Regions from separate parts of the Klebsiella quasipneumoniae subsp. quasipneumoniae genome, predicted to be linked through region 2. Evidence: predicted binding sites of a transcription regulator. Region 2 holds the regulator's gene; the other holds the start of a gene.

Region 1 (9,027 bases), 450 kb from region 2:
CAACCCGCTGCATCTGGACGTGCTGGTGGTGGATGAAGCCTCGATGATCGACCTGCCGATGATGTCGCGGCTCATCGACGCGCTGCCGGCTCACGGGCGGGTGATCTTCCTCGGCGATCGCGACCAGCTGGCCTCCGTGGAAGCGGGGGCGGTGCTGGGGGATATCTGCGCCTGGGCGAGTTCGGGCTATACCGCCGCGCGGGCGCAGGAGCTGACCCGGTTGACCGGTTCGCCGGTACCGGCAGGCGAGGGGGCTATCGCTGGCGCGCTGAGAGATAGCTTGTGCCTGCTGCAAAAGAGCTATCGCTTCGGCAGTCACTCCGGCATTGGGAGCCTGGCGCGGGCGGTGAACGCTGGCGCGCGCGCGGAGGTGAAGGCCACGCTGCGCCAGCCGTTTGACGATATCGCGCTTCATCCCCTCAGCACGACCGAAGAGTACGAAGCCATGCTCGGCGCGGCACAGCAGGGCTATGAGCGCTACCTGCAGCTGCGCCGCGAGCGGGCGGAACCGCAGGCGATGCTGGCCGCCTTCAGCGAATTTCAGCTGCTGTGCGCGCTGCGGGAAGGGCCGTACGGCGTGAGCGGCGTCAATGAGCGGCTGGAGCAGCGGCTTAACCGTCAGCGGGCGATCGCCCTGCCGCGCCACTCCCGCTGGTATGACGGCCGGCCGATTATGATCGCGCGCAACGACAGCGCGCTGGGACTGTTTAATGGCGATATCGGGATAGCGCTGGAGCGCAACGGCGAGCTGAGGGTGTGGTTCCTGATGCCCGACGGCGCCATCAAGTCGGTGCAGCCGAGCCGCCTGCCGGAGCATGATACCGCCTGGGCGATGACCGTGCATAAATCGCAGGGATCGGAGTTCGACCATGCGGCGCTGATCCTGCCGGCGCGCAGCGTCCCGCTGGTGACGCGCGAACTGGTCTACACCGCGATCACCCGCGCGAAACAGCGGTTGTCGCTCTATGCCGACGAGCAGGTGCTCTCCCAGGCCATTGTGACGCGAACCGAGCGGCGAAGCGGCCTGACGGAGATCTTCGCCGGGCACAAAGCCCCCTGAGATGCCGCGTTTGGGCGACGGGTAGCGTGACGACGCTCCTCGACGGCTGGGCGCATATCGGTGAGCCAGCGAGGTAAAGGGTCTACGCGAAAAGCAGAATTCTACCCGCGAGCCGCAGACAGCGTGCCGGCCAGGCGTAGCAGGGGACAGGCCCGGGGAGCGATAAACGCCGTGTTATCCCGGGCCGTTAGCAACAGCGAAGAAGGGCTTAAGCGAGGTCGACCATCAGCACCTTCGACCGGCGCTGATAGTTATACATCTGCTTTTTACTCTCCGGCAGCAGATCGATATCCACCGGCGTGAAGCCGCGCTCCTGGAACCAGTGGATGCTGCGGGTGGTTAACACAAACAGCTTGCTCAGCCCCATCTGTCTGGCCTGGGCGGCAATACGCTCCAGCAGCACCTCTCCCCGCGACGAGCTCCGGTAATCCGGATGCACCGCCACGCAGGCCATTTCGCCGATCTTCTCTTCCGGGAAAGGATAAAGGGCGGCGCAGGCGATAGTGGTGTTATCGCGCTGAATAATAGTGAATTTGTCGATCTCCATCTCCAGCTGCTCGCGGGAGCGGCGCACCAGGATGCCCTGCTGTTCCAGCGGGCTTATCAGCTCGAGAATACCGCCGATATCGTTGATGGTCGCCCGACGGATTTGCTCTGCGCTCTCCATGACGATCTGGGTGCCGATGCCGTCGCGTGAGAATAGCTCCTGCAGCAGCGCGCCATTTTCCTGATAGCTGATCAGATGGCAGCGCCGCACGCCGCTGCGGCAGGCCTTCACGGCCCCGCGCAGGAAGCGCACGGTACCGGAGTTATAATCTTCGTCCGCTTCCAGCTCTTCGACGCGGGCCTGCGCTTCATTGGGGAACAGTTCGGAGACAATTTCCCCGGCCTGGTTGTAAACCCCTTGCGAAGAACAGAAGCCGATCATTTTCTCTGCTTTCAGCTTGATGGCCAACTGGGTGGCGATCTCTTCCGAAGTCAGGTTAAAGCTTTCGCCGGTAACCGACACCGCGACCGGCCCCATCAGCACAATGGCGCCGCTGTCGAGCTGGCGATGAATCGCCTCTTCGTCAATGCGGCGAATGCGGCCGCTGTGGCAATAATCAACGCCGTCATCAACGCCCAGCGGCTGGGCAATGATAAAGTTGCCGCTGACGACGTTGATATGGGCTCCCTGCAGCGGGGTGTTGTTGAGGCTCATCGACAGGCGGGCGGTGATCTCCAGCTGCAGCATACCCGCCGCCTGCTTAACCAGCTCCAGCGTTTTGGCGTCAGTCACTCGCGTCTGCTTATGATAGACCGGCTCGTGATGGTGCTCGGCGAGGTTAGCGTCAATCTGCGGGCGGGCGCCATAGACCACCACCAGGCGAATGCCCAGGCTATGCAATAACCCTATGTCATTGACAATATTTGAGAAATTTTCATGCTCAATGGCTTCGCCGCCCAGCATGATGACAAACGTTTTTCCCCGATGGGCATTAATATAGGGAACAGAATGGCGGAATCCTTCTACCAGTTCAGTGCGACGTTCCTTCACCATGACAAACCCTCAATGCATGATTATTCGTAATTATTGTATTTTTATTCTGTTTTGCCGTTAAACGCAAGCCCCAATTTGAGGCTAAGCCCTGAAAAACATGTGACCCGGCGCAGGGTGTCAATGAATGTTTACCCTTTTATAGATGACAGGTTATATGCCTTTCGTTAAAGTTTCTGGTCAATCTGTTTGTTTTGGGTATAAATGCGTTTTATTGCTTGGGAGTGGCATGTCGGGAAACAACTCTGGATTAAGCCGTCGCCGTCTGCTGCAGGGCGCGGGCGCCATGTGGTTAATGAGCGTGAGCCCCGTTGGGCTGGCCGCCGCCGCGCGGGTGGTTGCCGTTCGCGTCTGGCCTGCATCGACCTACACGCGCGTCACGGTGGAATCGAATCATGTGCTGAAATACCGGCAGTTTGCCCTCAGTAATCCGGAACGGGTGGTGGTGGATCTGGAAGGGGTTAATCTGAACTCGGTGCTGAAAGGCATGGGGGGGCAGATCCGCGATGACGATCCCTTTATTAAGTCCGCCCGCGTGGGCCAGTTTGATCCGCAAACCGTGCGCATGGTCTTCGAGCTCAAGCAGAACGTTAAGCCGCAGCTGTTTGCCCTTGCGCCGGTGGCCGGCTTTAAAGAGCGTCTGGTGATGGATCTTTACCCCGCCAACGCCACCGATGTGCAGGATCCGCTGCTGGCGCTGCTCGAGGATTACAACAAAGGCGATCTGCAGCGTCAGGTACCGCCGGCGCAAAGCGGGCCGCAGCCGGGCAAAGCCGGGCGCGATCGGCCGATTGTCATTATGCTCGATCCCGGCCACGGCGGCGAAGATTCGGGCGCCGTGGGCAAGTATCGCACCCGCGAGAAAGACGTGGTGCTGCAGATTGCCCGTCGCCTGCGGGCGCTGATCGACAAAGAAGGCAATATGAAGGCCTATATGACCCGCAACGAAGACGTGTTTATCCCGTTGAAGGTGCGTGTCGCCAAGGCGCAGAAGCAGCGCGCCGACCTGTTCGTATCGATTCACGCCGACGCCTTTACCAGCCGCCAGCCCAGCGGCTCCTCGGTGTTTGCGCTCTCCACCAAGGGAGCCACCAGTACCGCGGCAAAATATCTCGCCCAGACGCAGAACGCCTCGGATCTGATCGGTGGGGTCAGCAAGAGCGGCGATCGCTATGTCGACCACACCATGTTCGATATGGTGCAGTCCCTCACCATCGCCGACAGCCTCAAATTTGGTAAGGCGGTGCTGGAGAAAATGGGTAACATCAATAATCTGCACAAAAATCGGGTAGAACAGGCGGGCTTTGCGGTGCTCAAGGCGCCCGATATCCCCTCCATTCTGGTGGAGACGGCGTTTATCAGTAACGTGGAAGAGGAGCGGAAGCTGAAAACGGCCAAATTCCAGCAGGAGGTGGCCGAGTCGATCCTTGCCGGGATTAAAGCGTACTTCGCCGACGGCGCGACGCTGGCCCGGCGTGGATAACCACACAGGAAAAGGATATGGCCTTACTGAAAAGCGCCCATGGCGGCAATATCCGCGAGGCCGCCGCCCTGCTGGGCATTGCCCCCAACGAGCTGCTGGATTTTAGCGCCAACATCAATCCGCTGGGAATGCCTGCCTCGCTCAGGCAGGCGATCGTCGATAACCTCGGCTGCGCCGAGCGCTATCCTGACGTCGAATATCAACAGCTGCACCAGGCGCTGGCGGCCCACCATCAGCTGCCGGCGGGGCATATCCTCGCCGGCAATGGCGAAACCGAATCGATCTTCACCCTCGCCCACGGCCTTAAGCCGAGGCGGGCAATGATCGTCATTCCTGGCTTCGCGGAGTACCGGCGGGCGCTGCAAACCGTGGATTGCGCGGTCGTGGAGTATGCCCTTCGGGAGTGCGATGGCTGGCAGCTGACCGACGCGATCCTCGATGCCCTCACCCCGGCGCTGGACTGCCTGTTTCTCTGCACGCCGAACAACCCCACCGGCCTGCTGCCAGAGCGGGGCCTGCTGGAAGCCATTGCCCGGCGTTGTCAGGCGCTGAACATCAGCCTGATCCTCGATGAGGCCTTCCTTGACTTTATCCCCGACCAGCCGGGGTTTATTCCCCTGCTGGCGCAGTATCCGCACGTCTGGGTTTTGCGCTCGCTCACTAAGTTTTATGCCATTCCGGGACTGCGTCTTGGCTACCTGCTCAATGCTGACGCGCAGGCGGTAGCCCGACTGCGCGAGCGACAAATGCCGTGGTCCATCAATGCGTATGCCGCGCTGGCCGGCGAGATCATCCTCCAGGACCGGGCGTATCAGCGGGCCACCTGGCAGTGGCTGCAGGAGGAGGGGGCGCGTTTCTACGCGCAGCTGCAGGAGATGGCTGGGCTGACCGTGTGGCCCGGGCGCGCCAACTACCTGTTCTTGCGCTGTGACAGACCCGATCTTGACCTGCAATACGCCCTGCTGCGCCAGCACGTGTTGATCCGCAGCTGCGCCAACTACCCGGGGCTGGATAGCCGCTATTTCCGGGTGGCGATCCGCAGCGCCGGCGAAAACGACCAGCTGCTGGCGGCGCTGCGCCGGGCGCTGGCCTGAGCCCTACTGCAGGGTGACGCCCCCCGGGACCATCGCCAGCAGATGCTGTTGCGGCCAGTGGGCGGCGATGCCGCGCTCTGCCAGCCGCCATTGCAAAAAATCCACGTCATGACGACGGCGGTCCAGCAGCAGGCCGACGACGCTGCCGCTGTGCGCCACGTTGAGGCCATACAATCCTGCGCTTTCCACCAGCTCCAGCAGCGCGTCAAACCCCGGCTTGGGCAACAGCTGCTGGCTGGCGATGGCGCTAATAGTGGCCGCTTCGCCCAGCAGCTGCGGGCTGCCATGCTGGCAGGCCTGCTGCACTTTCTCCCACGCCAGCTGCAGCCGGGAGGCGTTAGCCAGCAGACCCGCCTCGCGCGGCAGCTGATGGTAGTCGGTGGTACGCAGCGTCAGCGGGCTCTCCAGCACTAACAGGTCGAGCGCCGGTGGCGCAGGGCAGGCGATTTGGGTAGCGGCGGTATTATGATCGAACAGCGTCAGTTGGTGGAACAGGGTGCTGTCGGTGGGCTCCAGCGCGACGCACAGACGCGCCAGCGTCGGCTCATCCAGCGCGTGGCCCAGATGATGGGCGGTGGCCACCGCGGTGGCGGCGATATCGGCGGTGCTGCTGGCCATCCCTTTGGCTACCGGGATCGTCGAGTGCAGGGTGATGCGGATCTGCTGACTCAGCGCCGCCGGGTAGCCCCAGTGGGCCAGCAGCTGGTTGACCATCGCCCGCGACAGCGGCCGCTCATCGTTGCGCGGTTTGCCGGTCTCGACCTCGACGGTGCTGTACCAGTCCACCGGGCAGGAGATCAGCTTCTCGCTGCCGAGGATCCAGCCCTGGATAAGTTCTCCGCACGAGGCGGGACATTGTGCAACGGCCACGTTTTCACCTTTCCGCTTACCTTCGCCAGGGCGCATAGTGGCACGGCGACCCGCCGGTTACCATGATTCTCCGCAAAGGGGAGAGGCGTCGTTTAGGCTGGTACCGCCAGCTCGCGCGCCTGCGGCAGCGCCAGGCGCATCACATCGCGGGCGATCATCAGCTCTTCATTGGTATTGATCACCGCCACTTTGACCATCGCATTTTCGGCCTGAATAAAGGTGGCGTTGTGCTGGTTTTTCTCTTCATCGACCGAGAGCCCGAGGAAATTCAGGTTATGGCAGATGGCGCTCCTGGCTCGGGCGGAGTTTTCGCCGATGCCGCCGGTAAAGATCAGCGCGTCCAGGCCGCCCATCTGCATAATATAGCTGCCGATAGTGGCGCGAATGCGCTCGGCAAACAGCGAGAGCGCCAGGGCTGCCTGACGATTACCGCTGTCCGCCGCCTGCTCGACATCGCGATAATCGTGCGAGACGCCGGAAACGCCCAACAGGCCGGACTCGTTATTCAGCAGCTGATTCAGCTGCTCCGGCGTTTTACCCTCATGCAGCGCCAGCCACGGTAGAATCGACGGATCGATATCGCCGCTGCGGGTGCCCATCATCACCCCAGACTGCGGCGTAAAGCCCATTGAAGTGTTAACCGAACGCCCGCCTTTGATTGCGCAAACGCTGCTGCCGTTGCCGAGATGACAGCACACTACGCGCAGAGCGCTCAATGGTACGCCCAGCTTTTCCGCCAGCGTCGCGCTGACGTACTTATGGCTGGTGCCGTGGAAGCCGTAACGGCGAATGCCCAGCTCGCTGTAGTAGCGCCACGGCAGCGGATAGATAAACGCGCGCTCATCCAGCGTCTGGTGAAAAGCGGTATCAAACACCGCCACCGACGGCGCGTCGGGCAGCAGCTGGCGGAACACTTTGATGCCTAAGGCATTTACCGGGTTATGCAGCGGGGCCAGCTCTGCCAGGCGCTCGATTTCCGCTAAGGTGTCATCGGTCACCGGCGTCGAATCTTTAAAGCGCTCCCCGCCGTGCGCCACGCGGTGGCCGACGCCATCGATATCCTGCAAACTCTGGATAATCCGATGGTCGAGAAGCTTTTCCAGCAGCAGGGTGACGGCTTCACGGTGATCGGCTACGGGCGCCGTTTCCTGCCATTTTTGCGCCGGCGTTTTGAGGGTCACCTGGGCGTTTGCCATGCCGATACGCTCGATCAATCCCTGGCAGAGCATATCGCCCTGAGGCATCTCCAGCAGCTGGAATTTTAACGATGAACTGCCGGCATTAATGGCCATTATTTTGTAAGACATAAAGGTTCCTTCGAATTCAGAAAATCCAGCACGGCATCAAGACCCAGATTATTCAGCGCGCTGGTGATAAAAATCTGCTGGGCGCCAGCCTGCCTGAGCCACTCGCCGATTAGCGATATCCGCTGCGCATCGGCAAGGTCGGCTTTAGTGACCAGACCAATCGTCGGGCGGTTCATCGGAGCGGTAAAACCCGGAGAAAACGGCGACCACTGGGCGTCGGCGTTCAGCACCAGAGCGATAACGTCGGCCTCGCAGGCGCTGGTCAACAGAGCGCTATAAAGGCAGCGGTTCTCCAGATATTCGCCCGGCGTGTCGATGGCCATCGGCGACCATTCAATCGCCTGGGTTTTCTTATAATGGAGCGCTTCGCCGCGCAGGCCCTGGGTCAGCGAGGTTTTGCCGCACTGGCTGGGGCCGATCAACATCAGACGTTTCATCGCGCTACGTCCGGGTTATTGAGCAGGTAGTAAACTGCATCATCTCGCCCAGGGTGCGCGTCACCTGCCTGAGGGCGTACTCGACGGCGGAAACGTCGCCGGTCAGCACCACGGCGCCGGTAAAGCGGTCAAGAAAACCGATCTCCACCGCGCCGGATTTGGTGGCGATATCGCAGGCGATAATCGACGCTTCGCTGGGCGTAATGGTGAGGATGCCGATGGCGGACACCGCATCCTGTAGGCCGAGTTTCTTAAAGAGATCTTTCCCGGGATTGGCAATCAGGTGCGCGAGGGTTACCTGTTTCCCGGGAACGTATTCCTGAATCATGCGATCCGTTGTTGGCTGTCTTTCCATTATCCCTCCACCATCTGTCGCCACATGGCTTCATGCGGTCGCGGGATCACCGAACGATAAACCAGCAGCCCTTTTTCACCCGCGCTTTCGCTGGCTACCGTAACCGCGTTGTTGACGTCGGAAACGTCGCCCGCCACCACCATGTAGCATTTACCGCCGATGCCGAAGGCCATATGCACCCGTACCAGGGTGACGTTGGAGCCTTTCACCGCCCGGTCCGCGGCGCTGATGCAGGCCGCAACGCTCCAGGTTTCAACGATGCCGACTGCCTGGCGTTTGTCTACGCTGTTCAGGCCGCTGATGGCCGGGAGTACGCTGGGATGGATATTCGCCAGCACCAGGCTGTCGACGAGCATTTCGCCGGCCTGCGAAGTGCCGGTTTCAATGGCCTGCTGGATAGCGCCGATATCCCCGCCGAGCATCAACAGAAACTTACCCGGGCAGATAGTCTTGCTGACCAGCAGATTGACGTTGGCGCTTTTCAGCATCGCATCGCCGAGTTCCATTCCTTTGGCAATGCTGGTGAGTTCTAAAATTCCTATAGCCTGAGACATGGTTAACCTCTTACAACCGTGATGGCCTGTTCGCTGATGGCCGCAACCACGCCGTCGATGCTGGCGTGAACCGGCGCGCCTAATGCGCCTGCCGGGATATCGGCAACGCATTGCCCGCGGGTAACGCGTTCACCCACTGCAACGTTCGCTACCGCGCTGGCGCCGATATGCTGGCGCAACTGTAAAGTCACTGTTTCTACTGCCGGTTCGTCTTCCACCAGCGGCGCCTCCTGATACCAGGGGCTCAGCCCCAGTTTGGCGATCAGTCGCTTCACCGGCACGAGGCGATATTTCGCCATTTCGTCGGCCGGATAGAGCGGTCCTTCATAG
Region 2 (9,027 bases):
AGGCCATCAGCGGCTAAAATCTGAAACGCTTCACGTACCGGCATGCTGGAAACGCCAACCATTTTGGCAATCCCTTCAAGGGTAATTTCCTGCCCTTCCACTAAATCCCGCGAAAGGATCGCTTTACGCAAAACCGCCGCCACCTGCTCCTTCGCGGAAAGAAGCTTAATTTTCCCTAATTTAGGCTTCTGCACTTTCCCAATCCTTCATATGTTGACGCATTATCTCCGCAAGGATAAGGAAATAACGCTGTGTTGCCTGAGCAATTTTTTCGCCTTCACCCTGGCCAATGGCGCTCGCCAGTTCGCTCAGGATCTGCGCCGACTCCTGGCCATCCTCTTTCAGGTACAGAATGACATAGGAAATATAACCGTCCAAAAATTGCTGATACGCCTTTGCCAGATAGCGGTTATCAAGATAGGAAATCAGCAACTGATGAAACGCCAGTTCACCGGCGTTATCACCAGCACATGCCAGCTCCTGCGCGCGTACGCGAAGTAATTCCCCCTGATTCGCCGGCACGAGGGCAAATAGTTCCGCAGCCATCACCGCGATAACGCGAAAAATATGGCTCACGTCCTCGACGGCCAGCGTGGAGACCTGCATATGTCGGTTAGGCAAGCGCACCAGAAATCCTTCCTGTTCAAGGGACTGTAGCGCTTCCCTAACCGGCATACGTGAAAGTCCCAGCTGTTCTGCGATGTTCTCCTGAGTCAATTCCTCCCCGGGTTTCATGGCGCCGGAGAGGATCTGATAACGAATCATCTGCGCGATTTGGTCCCGGGTCTGTTTTCTTTCGATCTTTTTCACGCTGTCCTCATGGCTGGTGGCTTACAACGCGGGGGATTTTAGCAGATTTGCCCGACCGCTGGCGCATTGGGGCGAAAAGTGAGGTAATAAAAAGCCGGAACAACAGTTCCGGCTTTTTTGAGCGTGCGAGGTTACTTGTTGACGAAGTCTTCGCCGAGCGCGATATCTTTCTTCAGGGTGTCCAGCATGCCTTCCAGCGCCTGCTGCTCAAAGGCGCTGAGTTTGCCGATAGACTGACGCTCTTCTACGCCATTCTTCCCCAGCAGGAGCGGCTGAGAGAAGAAACGCGCATACTGGCCGTCGCCTTCCACGTAGGCGCACTCCACTACGCCTTTTTCTCCCTGCATGGCGCGAACCAGAGAAAGGCCAAAGCGCGCAGCCGCCTGACCCATCGACAAGGTCGCCGACCCGCCGCCCGCTTTCGCTTCCACGACCTCGGTACCGGCGTTTTGAATGCGTTTAGTCAGATCGGCCACTTCCTGATCGCTAAAGCTGACGCCCGGGATCTGCGACAGTAAAGGCAGAATGGTGACCCCGGAGTGACCGCCAATAACCGGGACTTCCACCTCGGTTGCCGATTGACCTTTCAGCTCCGCCACAAAGGTATTGGAGCGGATGATGTCCAGCGTAGTCACGCCGAACAGTTTGTTTTTATCGTACACGCCGGCTTTTTTCAGCACTTCGGCGGCGATGGCCACGGTGGTGTTCACCGGGTTGGTAATAATGCCGATGCAGGCCTGCGGGCAGGTTTTGGCTATCTGCTGCACGAGGTTCTTAACGATACCCGCATTCACATTAAACAGGTCGGAACGATCCATGCCGGGCTTACGCGCTACGCCCGCGGAGATCAGCACCACATCAGCGCCTTCCAGCGCCGGGGTAGCATCTTCACCGGAAAATCCTTTAATTTTTACATCTGTGGGGATATGACTTAGATCTACCGCCACGCCCGGCGTAACCGGAGCGATGTCGTACAACGAGAGCTCTGAACCTGAAGGCAGTTGGGTCTTAAGTAGTAGGGCAAGCGCCTGGCCGATACCACCGGCAGCGCCAAGGACTGCAACTTTCATCCTAAACTCCTTATTATGGTTAATTTAGTCTTTCGTTATTCCGTCGCCTGGACCTTAATTCACAAGATGAACAATTACAATGATTATGGCTGAAGAATGCATTATTGTGCGTAGCAATAGAACAGCGGCGCACTTTATGCTTCCTGACTGACCATCCAGCAAAGCGAAGTACCGGATCGACTATTGGTTACAATACACCCAGCCAGTTGCGCAAAACAACACCAACTCAATAACATTTCATTTACTTTTACATGCCTTTAAGCGTTGTGATGAGAACATGTTCCTTATACGGTTTTTTTGCTAAAATATGCCCCCTTCATAACATTATTTACCTATCCCCTCGCGGATTATTTGCATAAAAATTCACGGTTATGCATAATGATGTCGATTTTACCACCATAATCTGGGTGACTTATGCGAAGTTCGGCAAAACAAGAAGAACTGGTTAAAGCGTTTAAAGCGCTGCTTAAAGAAGAGAAATTCAGCTCGCAGGGAGAGATCGTCCAGGCGCTGCAGGAAGAAGGCTTCGAGAATATCAACCAATCGAAGGTTTCCCGCATGCTCACCAAATTTGGCGCGGTTCGTACCCGTAACGCCAAAATGGAAATGGTCTATTGCCTGCCTGCCGAGCTTGGCGTGCCGACCACCTCCAGCCCGCTGAAAAATCTGGTGCTGGATATCGATTATAACGATGCCGTCGTGGTGATTCACACCAGCCCCGGGGCAGCGCAGCTGATCGCCCGTCTTCTCGACTCGCTGGGCAAGGCGGAAGGTATTCTTGGCAGCATCGCCGGGGATGACACCATCTTCACCACGCCAGCGCGCGGTTTCACAGTGAAAGATCTGCACGACGCTATCCTGGTGCTGTTCGAACAGGAACTCTGAGCATTCCCCTCTGGCAACCGTCAGAGGGTGATTCCCCCTCTTCTCTCCCTCCCCCCCTTTCAACTCAACAAAAATTTAACATTTCGTGTGATTTAGCCTGTCTATACGTTCTTTTACGTAAGGGAAACGCCTAAAACGCACGAAAGATCAAAATCGTATACATTTATGATTTTATTAGAAATAAAACTTATCTCTGTCTGTGACTCGTCATTTTTAATTCTTATCGGTTATAAAAAGCGCAATTTATTGTAACTATTAACGCGCAAAACAATTAGCATGGTATTAATATTTTTGGTGATTAGTGTATACTTGTTTTTGTGATGAGGGTCACGAAACAAAGACCCTCAACAAAAAGATTCGACGAGGTGAACATCATGAAAATCAAAACCACTGTAGCAGCTCTCAGCATCCTGTCCGTCATGTCGTTTGGCGCTTTCGCCGCTGATGTTATCAACAGCGAGCAAGCCCAGGGCCGCGAGGCCATCGGTACAGTTTCCGTCGGCGCGGTAGCCTCTTCCCCGATGGATATGCATGAAATGCTGAACAAAAAAGCGCAGGAAGAAGGGGCTTCTTCTTACCGCATTATCGAAGCCCGCACTGGCGACCACTGGCATGCCACTGCTGAGCTGTATAAATAAGTTTTAGATCGTCAACGATTAACCCGACAAAAATTCTCTACCGCGGCCCGGCCTCATTCATCGCCCCGCCGCGGCAAAACAAAGACTGGAGTAAAGATTATGAAACGCGCAATGATCATCGCATCCCTTGGCCTGGCTTCTCTTCTCTCTTTCGGCGCTAGCGCGGCCGTTCAGCAAGTGAACGCTGAGCAAGCCCAGAACCTGCAGTCCATGGGCACCATCTCGGTTTCCCAGGTAGGTAGTGCGCCAATGGACATGCGTCAGGAACTGGCCGCTAAAGCCGAGAAAGAAGGCGCCAGCAGCTACCGTATTATTGAAGCACGTACCGGCGATAGCTGGCACGCCACCGCTGAGCTGTACAAATAAACCCTCGTCGTCTTATTTCGACGACTTGCCCCCGCCTGCCGGGGGCTTTTTTATGCCTGCCGGGCGTTAAAACGTAACTCCCCCTCCAGCTCTTCCTCTGCTTCATCAAATAATAAAATTAACGCCCCAAAGCGCCGACGCTGCTTGTCATTTAAATGGATGAACTCAATGTCCAGCGGCAGCGGCAGCAGCCCACCGGTCACCGCGTCCCATAGCGAATCAAGGTTGTTGACCTTATCCTGTGCCAGCTCGAAGGTGCGGGAAAACTCCCGGTAGAAATCCTGTTGCTCGGCGATTTCGTCAAAATCAAACGTATAGGTGGTCATGGCAGCCCCTCCCGCTTCTCTTCCTGTCGCCGTTAAGTATAGCGATAAAAAAACCGACGCCTGGGCGTCGGTTTATGGGTTAACTGCTGGTCAGCACATGCTGGTACTTGTGCAACATCTCAACCAGTCGCCGTACCGGCTCGGTCACCTGCGGCGAAGCCTCCCAGACCCGCAGCTTCTCCTGATAAACATCAAGCTCCGCCAGCAGCCGGGTAAAGTAGCGCCGACGCTTATCATCGCTCCCGGCGGAGATCACATGATCCGCGGTACGTCGCAGCTGGCGATGGAACGCCGACAGATCCTCATTCACCGGCACGGGCGCATCGCGCAGGCGCTGGTGGGCAATGATTAACGTCAACGCCAGACGGAAACGGGCGACATCGCCAGGGAATTTGTTGAGCAATAAAAACAGCTGCTGATAGAGCGCGGGCAGATGATTCTCTTTGCGACGCGCCGAGTTGGTGGTCAGCGAAGAGACCGCCGCGGAGACAAACTGGTTCAGCAGCACCCGACCGGTTCTTGCCCGGGAGTTATCCCTGACAATGAGAATAACCATCAGGGCGAGGAAACAACCGACGATCTGCCCCAGCGCGCTATCGAGGAACTGACTGAACTGGAACTGCATCGGGTTATCCAGCACCAGAATGTTGATGGTGCTCGCCAGCGCCCCCAGCGATCCGAGGCGCCTTTTCTGCACTTCGATACCGATAAAAAACGCCATCGCCGCCAGGCTGATACAAAGCAACAGCATACTCTGCTGCGTCGCCGGCATGATCACCAGAAAGTACAGGGTACCCAGCGGTAACGCCGCCAGAGTACCGTAGAGAAAGTCTATCGCCACCATTCGCGGGTTAGGCAAGCGCATCGCCAGCGCGGTAACCACGGCAATCATCACCATTGCGCCGCTGCCTGAGGTCCAGCCCGTCCACAGCCAGAACAACGTCCCAAGGATACAGGAGACAGAGGTACGCCAGAAGTTCACCATCGCGTGGTGACGCTCGGCGGACTCCACTTTAACCACCGTTTCGCCGCGCAATACACCGTCTTCGATGCGGCTGATTTTGGTGTTGCCCACCACGCCACGCTTAAGCAGCAGGTAACGGGTGGCTGCGCCTACCCAGCTGTAGATGGTGACCGGCGTATTATGCTCGCCTTTCCAGGTCAGGAAGCGACGCATACGCTTCAGCTGCTGGTGAACATCCTGCACCGTCTCAACCGGCTCAGCGAACAGCTCGCGGTAGTCGTCCGTCACCATTTCCGGGCGCGAGTTCTGAATCAGGTAGGTTTCGCAAGCCTGGGTGATAAGCGTTAGCGAGAGGGTATTGATCGCCTTCAGGCGTTGATTCGCCTTAGCCCAGCGAGAGGACTCCATAATCAGGTTACTGCGCATTCCTTCCAGCGCCGTGGTGCGACGCACCAGCGCTCCCCAGGCCTGATCCACTTCATCTTTTTCGCCGTGCGCAACGCATAACTGCATCAGCTTATACTGCGCAATCAGCAGGTTATCCAGTTCAAGGTCGATCTCTTTTTTAATCGAACGCGGGGAGAACAGCAGATCGGCGACGATGGCGCTGACAATCCCGATGACGATTTCGCTGCAGCGCTCAACGGCAAACTGCGGCGCCAGCATCGGATCGGTGTGGATGGTAATAATGATAATCAGCGCGGTGTATCCGGCCAGCCCCCAGGCATAGGAGTTTTCGACCTTGACCAGCGACGAAACCCAGGTACAAAACCCGGCCCACAGGCAGCAGACCAGCATCATCAGCAGAGGGGCGCGGATCATCAGGATGATGATGACCAGCGCCGCAATACAGCCAATAAAGGTCCCGGCAATACGCAACATGCCGCGATAGCGGATCGCGCCGGAGTACGGCTCTCCCCCGGCGGCAAAGGCCGGGCCAGCGGCGACAATCGCCGCGGTCAGCACCGCCCAGCGCGGCGTTTCGAGCTGAAAATGGAAGCCGACGAACAGCGCCAACACCACCGCGCATGCAAGCTTAATAGCAAAGCGGAGATGCTGGGGAGCAATAGTATATGTCCCCATAGCGATTAACCGAATTCGCGCAGGCGCATAGCCAGTTTCTGGAAGAAGTTGGCCTGGCTGGTATCACGGTCTTCTTTACCGGTGATCACCACCGTCGCCGTCGTGCCCGATGGCCACAGATTCCCCTGCTGGTGGTCAAGGCGAATACGAACCGGCACACGCTGCGCCAGACGCACCCATTCAAGGTTGGAATCCACCGAAGCCATCCCTTTCGAGTCGCTGCTGCTGCTGGCGTTGGTTACCCCCGCAGCGATACTGTCCACCGTGCCTTTAATGGTTTTGCTGCTGCCAAGCGGGGTAATTTCCGCCCGGTATCCAGGGCGGACGCCTTCCAGTTTGGTCTCTTCCAGATAGGCCATGACGTAAAATGTATTCTCTTTCACCAGCGCCACCGCCGTGGAGCCGCGGGTGATAAATTCCCCGGTATAGACGTTAAGGTTGGTCACCCAGCCATCCGCGGGGGCGCGAATCTCTGTGCGCTGCAGGTCCAGTCTGGCCAGGTCGCGGCTGGCCACCGCTTTCGCCAGCTGATGCTCAACGGTCTGCAGCACGTTGTTCGCCTGGTCAATCTCTTCCCGCGACATCGCCTGGACGCCAAGCTTATTACGCCGACCGGCTTCGACACGTTTTTCCTGGGCTAAGGTCTGGTAGTAGGCGACATCGGCTTCCGCCTGCGCCAGCGCTTTTTGGTAACGGGGTTGGTCAATAACAAACAATACCTGGTCTTTCTTAACCAGTTGGTTATCCTTGACGTTTACCTGGGAAATTAGCCCGGAGACGTCGGGGGCAATGGCCACAATGTCGGCGCTAAAACGCGCATCCCGCGTCCACGGCGAAGCGGTGTAGTAAACCCAGGCGCGGAAAATCGCCACGAAGGCCAAAATGACCAGTATCACGGTAATAGCGGTACGGAGGATATTTCTTGTTAGTGTTTTCACATCAACCTCAAACGAACAAGCGCGATATCAAATAAAAAAGGCAGCAATATAGCGCCGTATTAAACAGTGCAGGGTGCCAGACAAAATCGTAAATGCCGGTCGGAACCAGCAATCGGTGCACCAGCCAGAAGATGGCCAGCGACAAAAGCAACTCGAAGAAGATCGGCGGAAACGATAAGCCGAAAATCACGATGACAGGAAACAGACTCATGATGACCTTGAATAAGAAGCGTACAGGTAGTGAGCAGATGCGTTTATTATGTAGCTAACAATATATTAACGTAACGATTGCCGCATTATCTACAATGTGTGATCTAAATCACTTTTAAGCCAGAGTGAATAATGGAACGATTAAAGCGCATGTCCGTTTTCGCCAAAGTGGTCGAATTAGGTTCCTTCACCGCAGCGGCCCGCCAGCTTCAGATGAGCGTTTCCTCGATCAGTCAGACCGTCGCCAAACTGGAAGATGAACTGCAGGTGAAGCTGCTCAACCGCAGCACCCGCAGCCTTGGCTTAACGGAAGCGGGTAAAATTTACTATCAGGGCTGCCGTAGGATGCTGTTTGAAGCACAGGATGTCCATGAGCAATTATACGCATTTAACAACACCCCTATCGGAACGCTGCGTATCGGCTGCTCTTCAACTATGGCACAGAATGTTCTGGCGCGCATAACGGCGAAAATGCTGAAAGAATACCCCGGGCTCTCCGTCAATCTGGTCACCGGCATACCTGCGCCGGACCTGATCGCCGACGGTCTTGACGTGGTGATCCGCGTGGGCGCCCTGCAGGATTCCAGTCTTTTTTCCCGCCGTCTGGGCTCAATGCCGATGGTGTTATGCGCCGCGAAAAGCTATCTGGCGCAGGCTGGCAATCCTGAGAAACCGGCCGATCTTGCCGGGCATGCCTGGCTGGAATATAGCGTGCGGCCGGACAATGAGTTTGTCATTATCGCGCCGGAAGGGATCTCAACCCGCCTGACCCCGCAGGGGCGCTTTGTGACCAATGATCCCATGACGCTGGTGCGCTGGCTGACCGCCGGGGTGGGTATCGCCTATGTGCCGTTGATGTGGGCGATCGAAGAGATCAATCGCGGTGAGCTTGAGATCCTGCTGCCGAGCTACCAGTCCGATCCGCGTCCGGTCTACGCCCTGTACACCGAAAAGGATAAACTGCCGCTGAAAGTGCAGGTCTGTATCAATTATCTGACGGAGTATTTTGTCGACGTGGCGAAGATCTATCAGGGGATGCACGGCAGAGGGATCGCCCGCTGAAGCGGTTCCCGGCGACGCCGGGAACCCGCTCAGGATCAGGCAGTGCCGCCGACGGTGAGGTTATCGACCTTCAGGGTCGGCTGGCCAACGCCCACCGGCACGCTCTGGCCCTCTTTGCCACAGACGCCGACGCCGTTATCCAGACGCAGATCGTTACCCACCATCGAAATCTGCTGCATAGTCTCAATCCCGGAGCCGATCAGGGTAGCGCCTTTCACCGCCTTCGTGACCTTGCCTTTTTCGATCAGATAGGCCTCGGAGGTGGAGAAGACAAACTTACCGGAGGTGATATCCACCTGCCCGCCGCCGAAGTTTGGCGCGAAGATACCGTAGTCCACCGACTCGATAATCTCCTGCGGCGTGGACTGGCCCGCCAGCATATAGGTGTTGGTCATACGCGGCATCGGCAGATGGGCATAGGATTCACGGCGGCCGTTGCCGGTCGGCGCGACGCCCATCAGACGCGCATTGAGTTTATCCTGCATGTAGCCTTTCAGGATGCCGTTTTCGATCAGCACATTGTATTGACCCGGCGTGCCTTCGTCATCGATGGCCACCGAGCCACGACGGTCGACGATGGTGCCATCGTCCACGACGGTGCACAGCTCAGAGGCGACTAATTCCCCCATATGGCCGCTAAAGACCGAGGTGCCGCGACGGTTGAAATCGCCTTCC

The links. Region 2 encodes ArgR, which controls arginine synthesis, uptake and breakdown. Its sites were predicted from a motif close to ANTGAATAAAAATACANT; they were not measured.
Region 1: argA (amino-acid N-acetyltransferase) is a predicted target of ArgR. The motif match lies at 2,633-2,650, and genes of this name have one in related genera.

What each region holds. Positions count from the first base shown of each region.
Region 1 covers NZ_CP084876.1:952,216-961,242, forward strand. Annotated here, with positions in the region: gene recD (exodeoxyribonuclease V subunit alpha) at 1-1,060, shown strand, start outside; gene argA (amino-acid N-acetyltransferase) at 1,269-2,600, opposite strand; gene amiC (N-acetylmuramoyl-L-alanine amidase AmiC) at 2,827-4,080, shown strand; gene cobD (threonine-phosphate decarboxylase CobD) at 4,098-5,174, shown strand; gene LGM20_RS04780 (GHMP family kinase ATP-binding protein) at 5,178-6,044, opposite strand; gene LGM20_RS04785 (acetate/propionate family kinase) at 6,137-7,351, opposite strand; gene pduV (propanediol utilization protein PduV) at 7,336-7,788, opposite strand; gene pduU (propanediol utilization microcompartment protein PduU) at 7,793-8,143, opposite strand; gene pduT (propanediol utilization microcompartment protein PduT) at 8,143-8,697, opposite strand; gene pduS (cobalamin reductase PduS) at 8,700-9,027, opposite strand, start outside.
Region 2 covers NZ_CP084876.1:499,680-508,706, reverse strand. Annotated here, with positions in the region: gene LGM20_RS02465 (GntR family transcriptional regulator) at 1-194, opposite strand, end outside; gene LGM20_RS02460 (GntR family transcriptional regulator) at 181-810, opposite strand; gene mdh (malate dehydrogenase) at 942-1,880, opposite strand; gene argR (transcriptional regulator ArgR) at 2,295-2,765, shown strand; gene yhcN (peroxide/acid stress response protein YhcN) at 3,140-3,403, shown strand; gene yhcN-B (DUF1471 family stress response protein YhcN-B) at 3,503-3,769, shown strand; gene LGM20_RS02435 (barstar family protein) at 3,820-4,095, opposite strand; gene aaeB (p-hydroxybenzoic acid efflux pump subunit AaeB) at 4,175-6,142, opposite strand; gene aaeA (p-hydroxybenzoic acid efflux pump subunit AaeA) at 6,148-7,080, opposite strand; gene aaeX (p-hydroxybenzoic acid efflux pump operon protein AaeX) at 7,088-7,291, opposite strand; gene aaeR (HTH-type transcriptional activator AaeR) at 7,423-8,352, shown strand; gene tldD (metalloprotease TldD) at 8,388-9,027, opposite strand, start outside.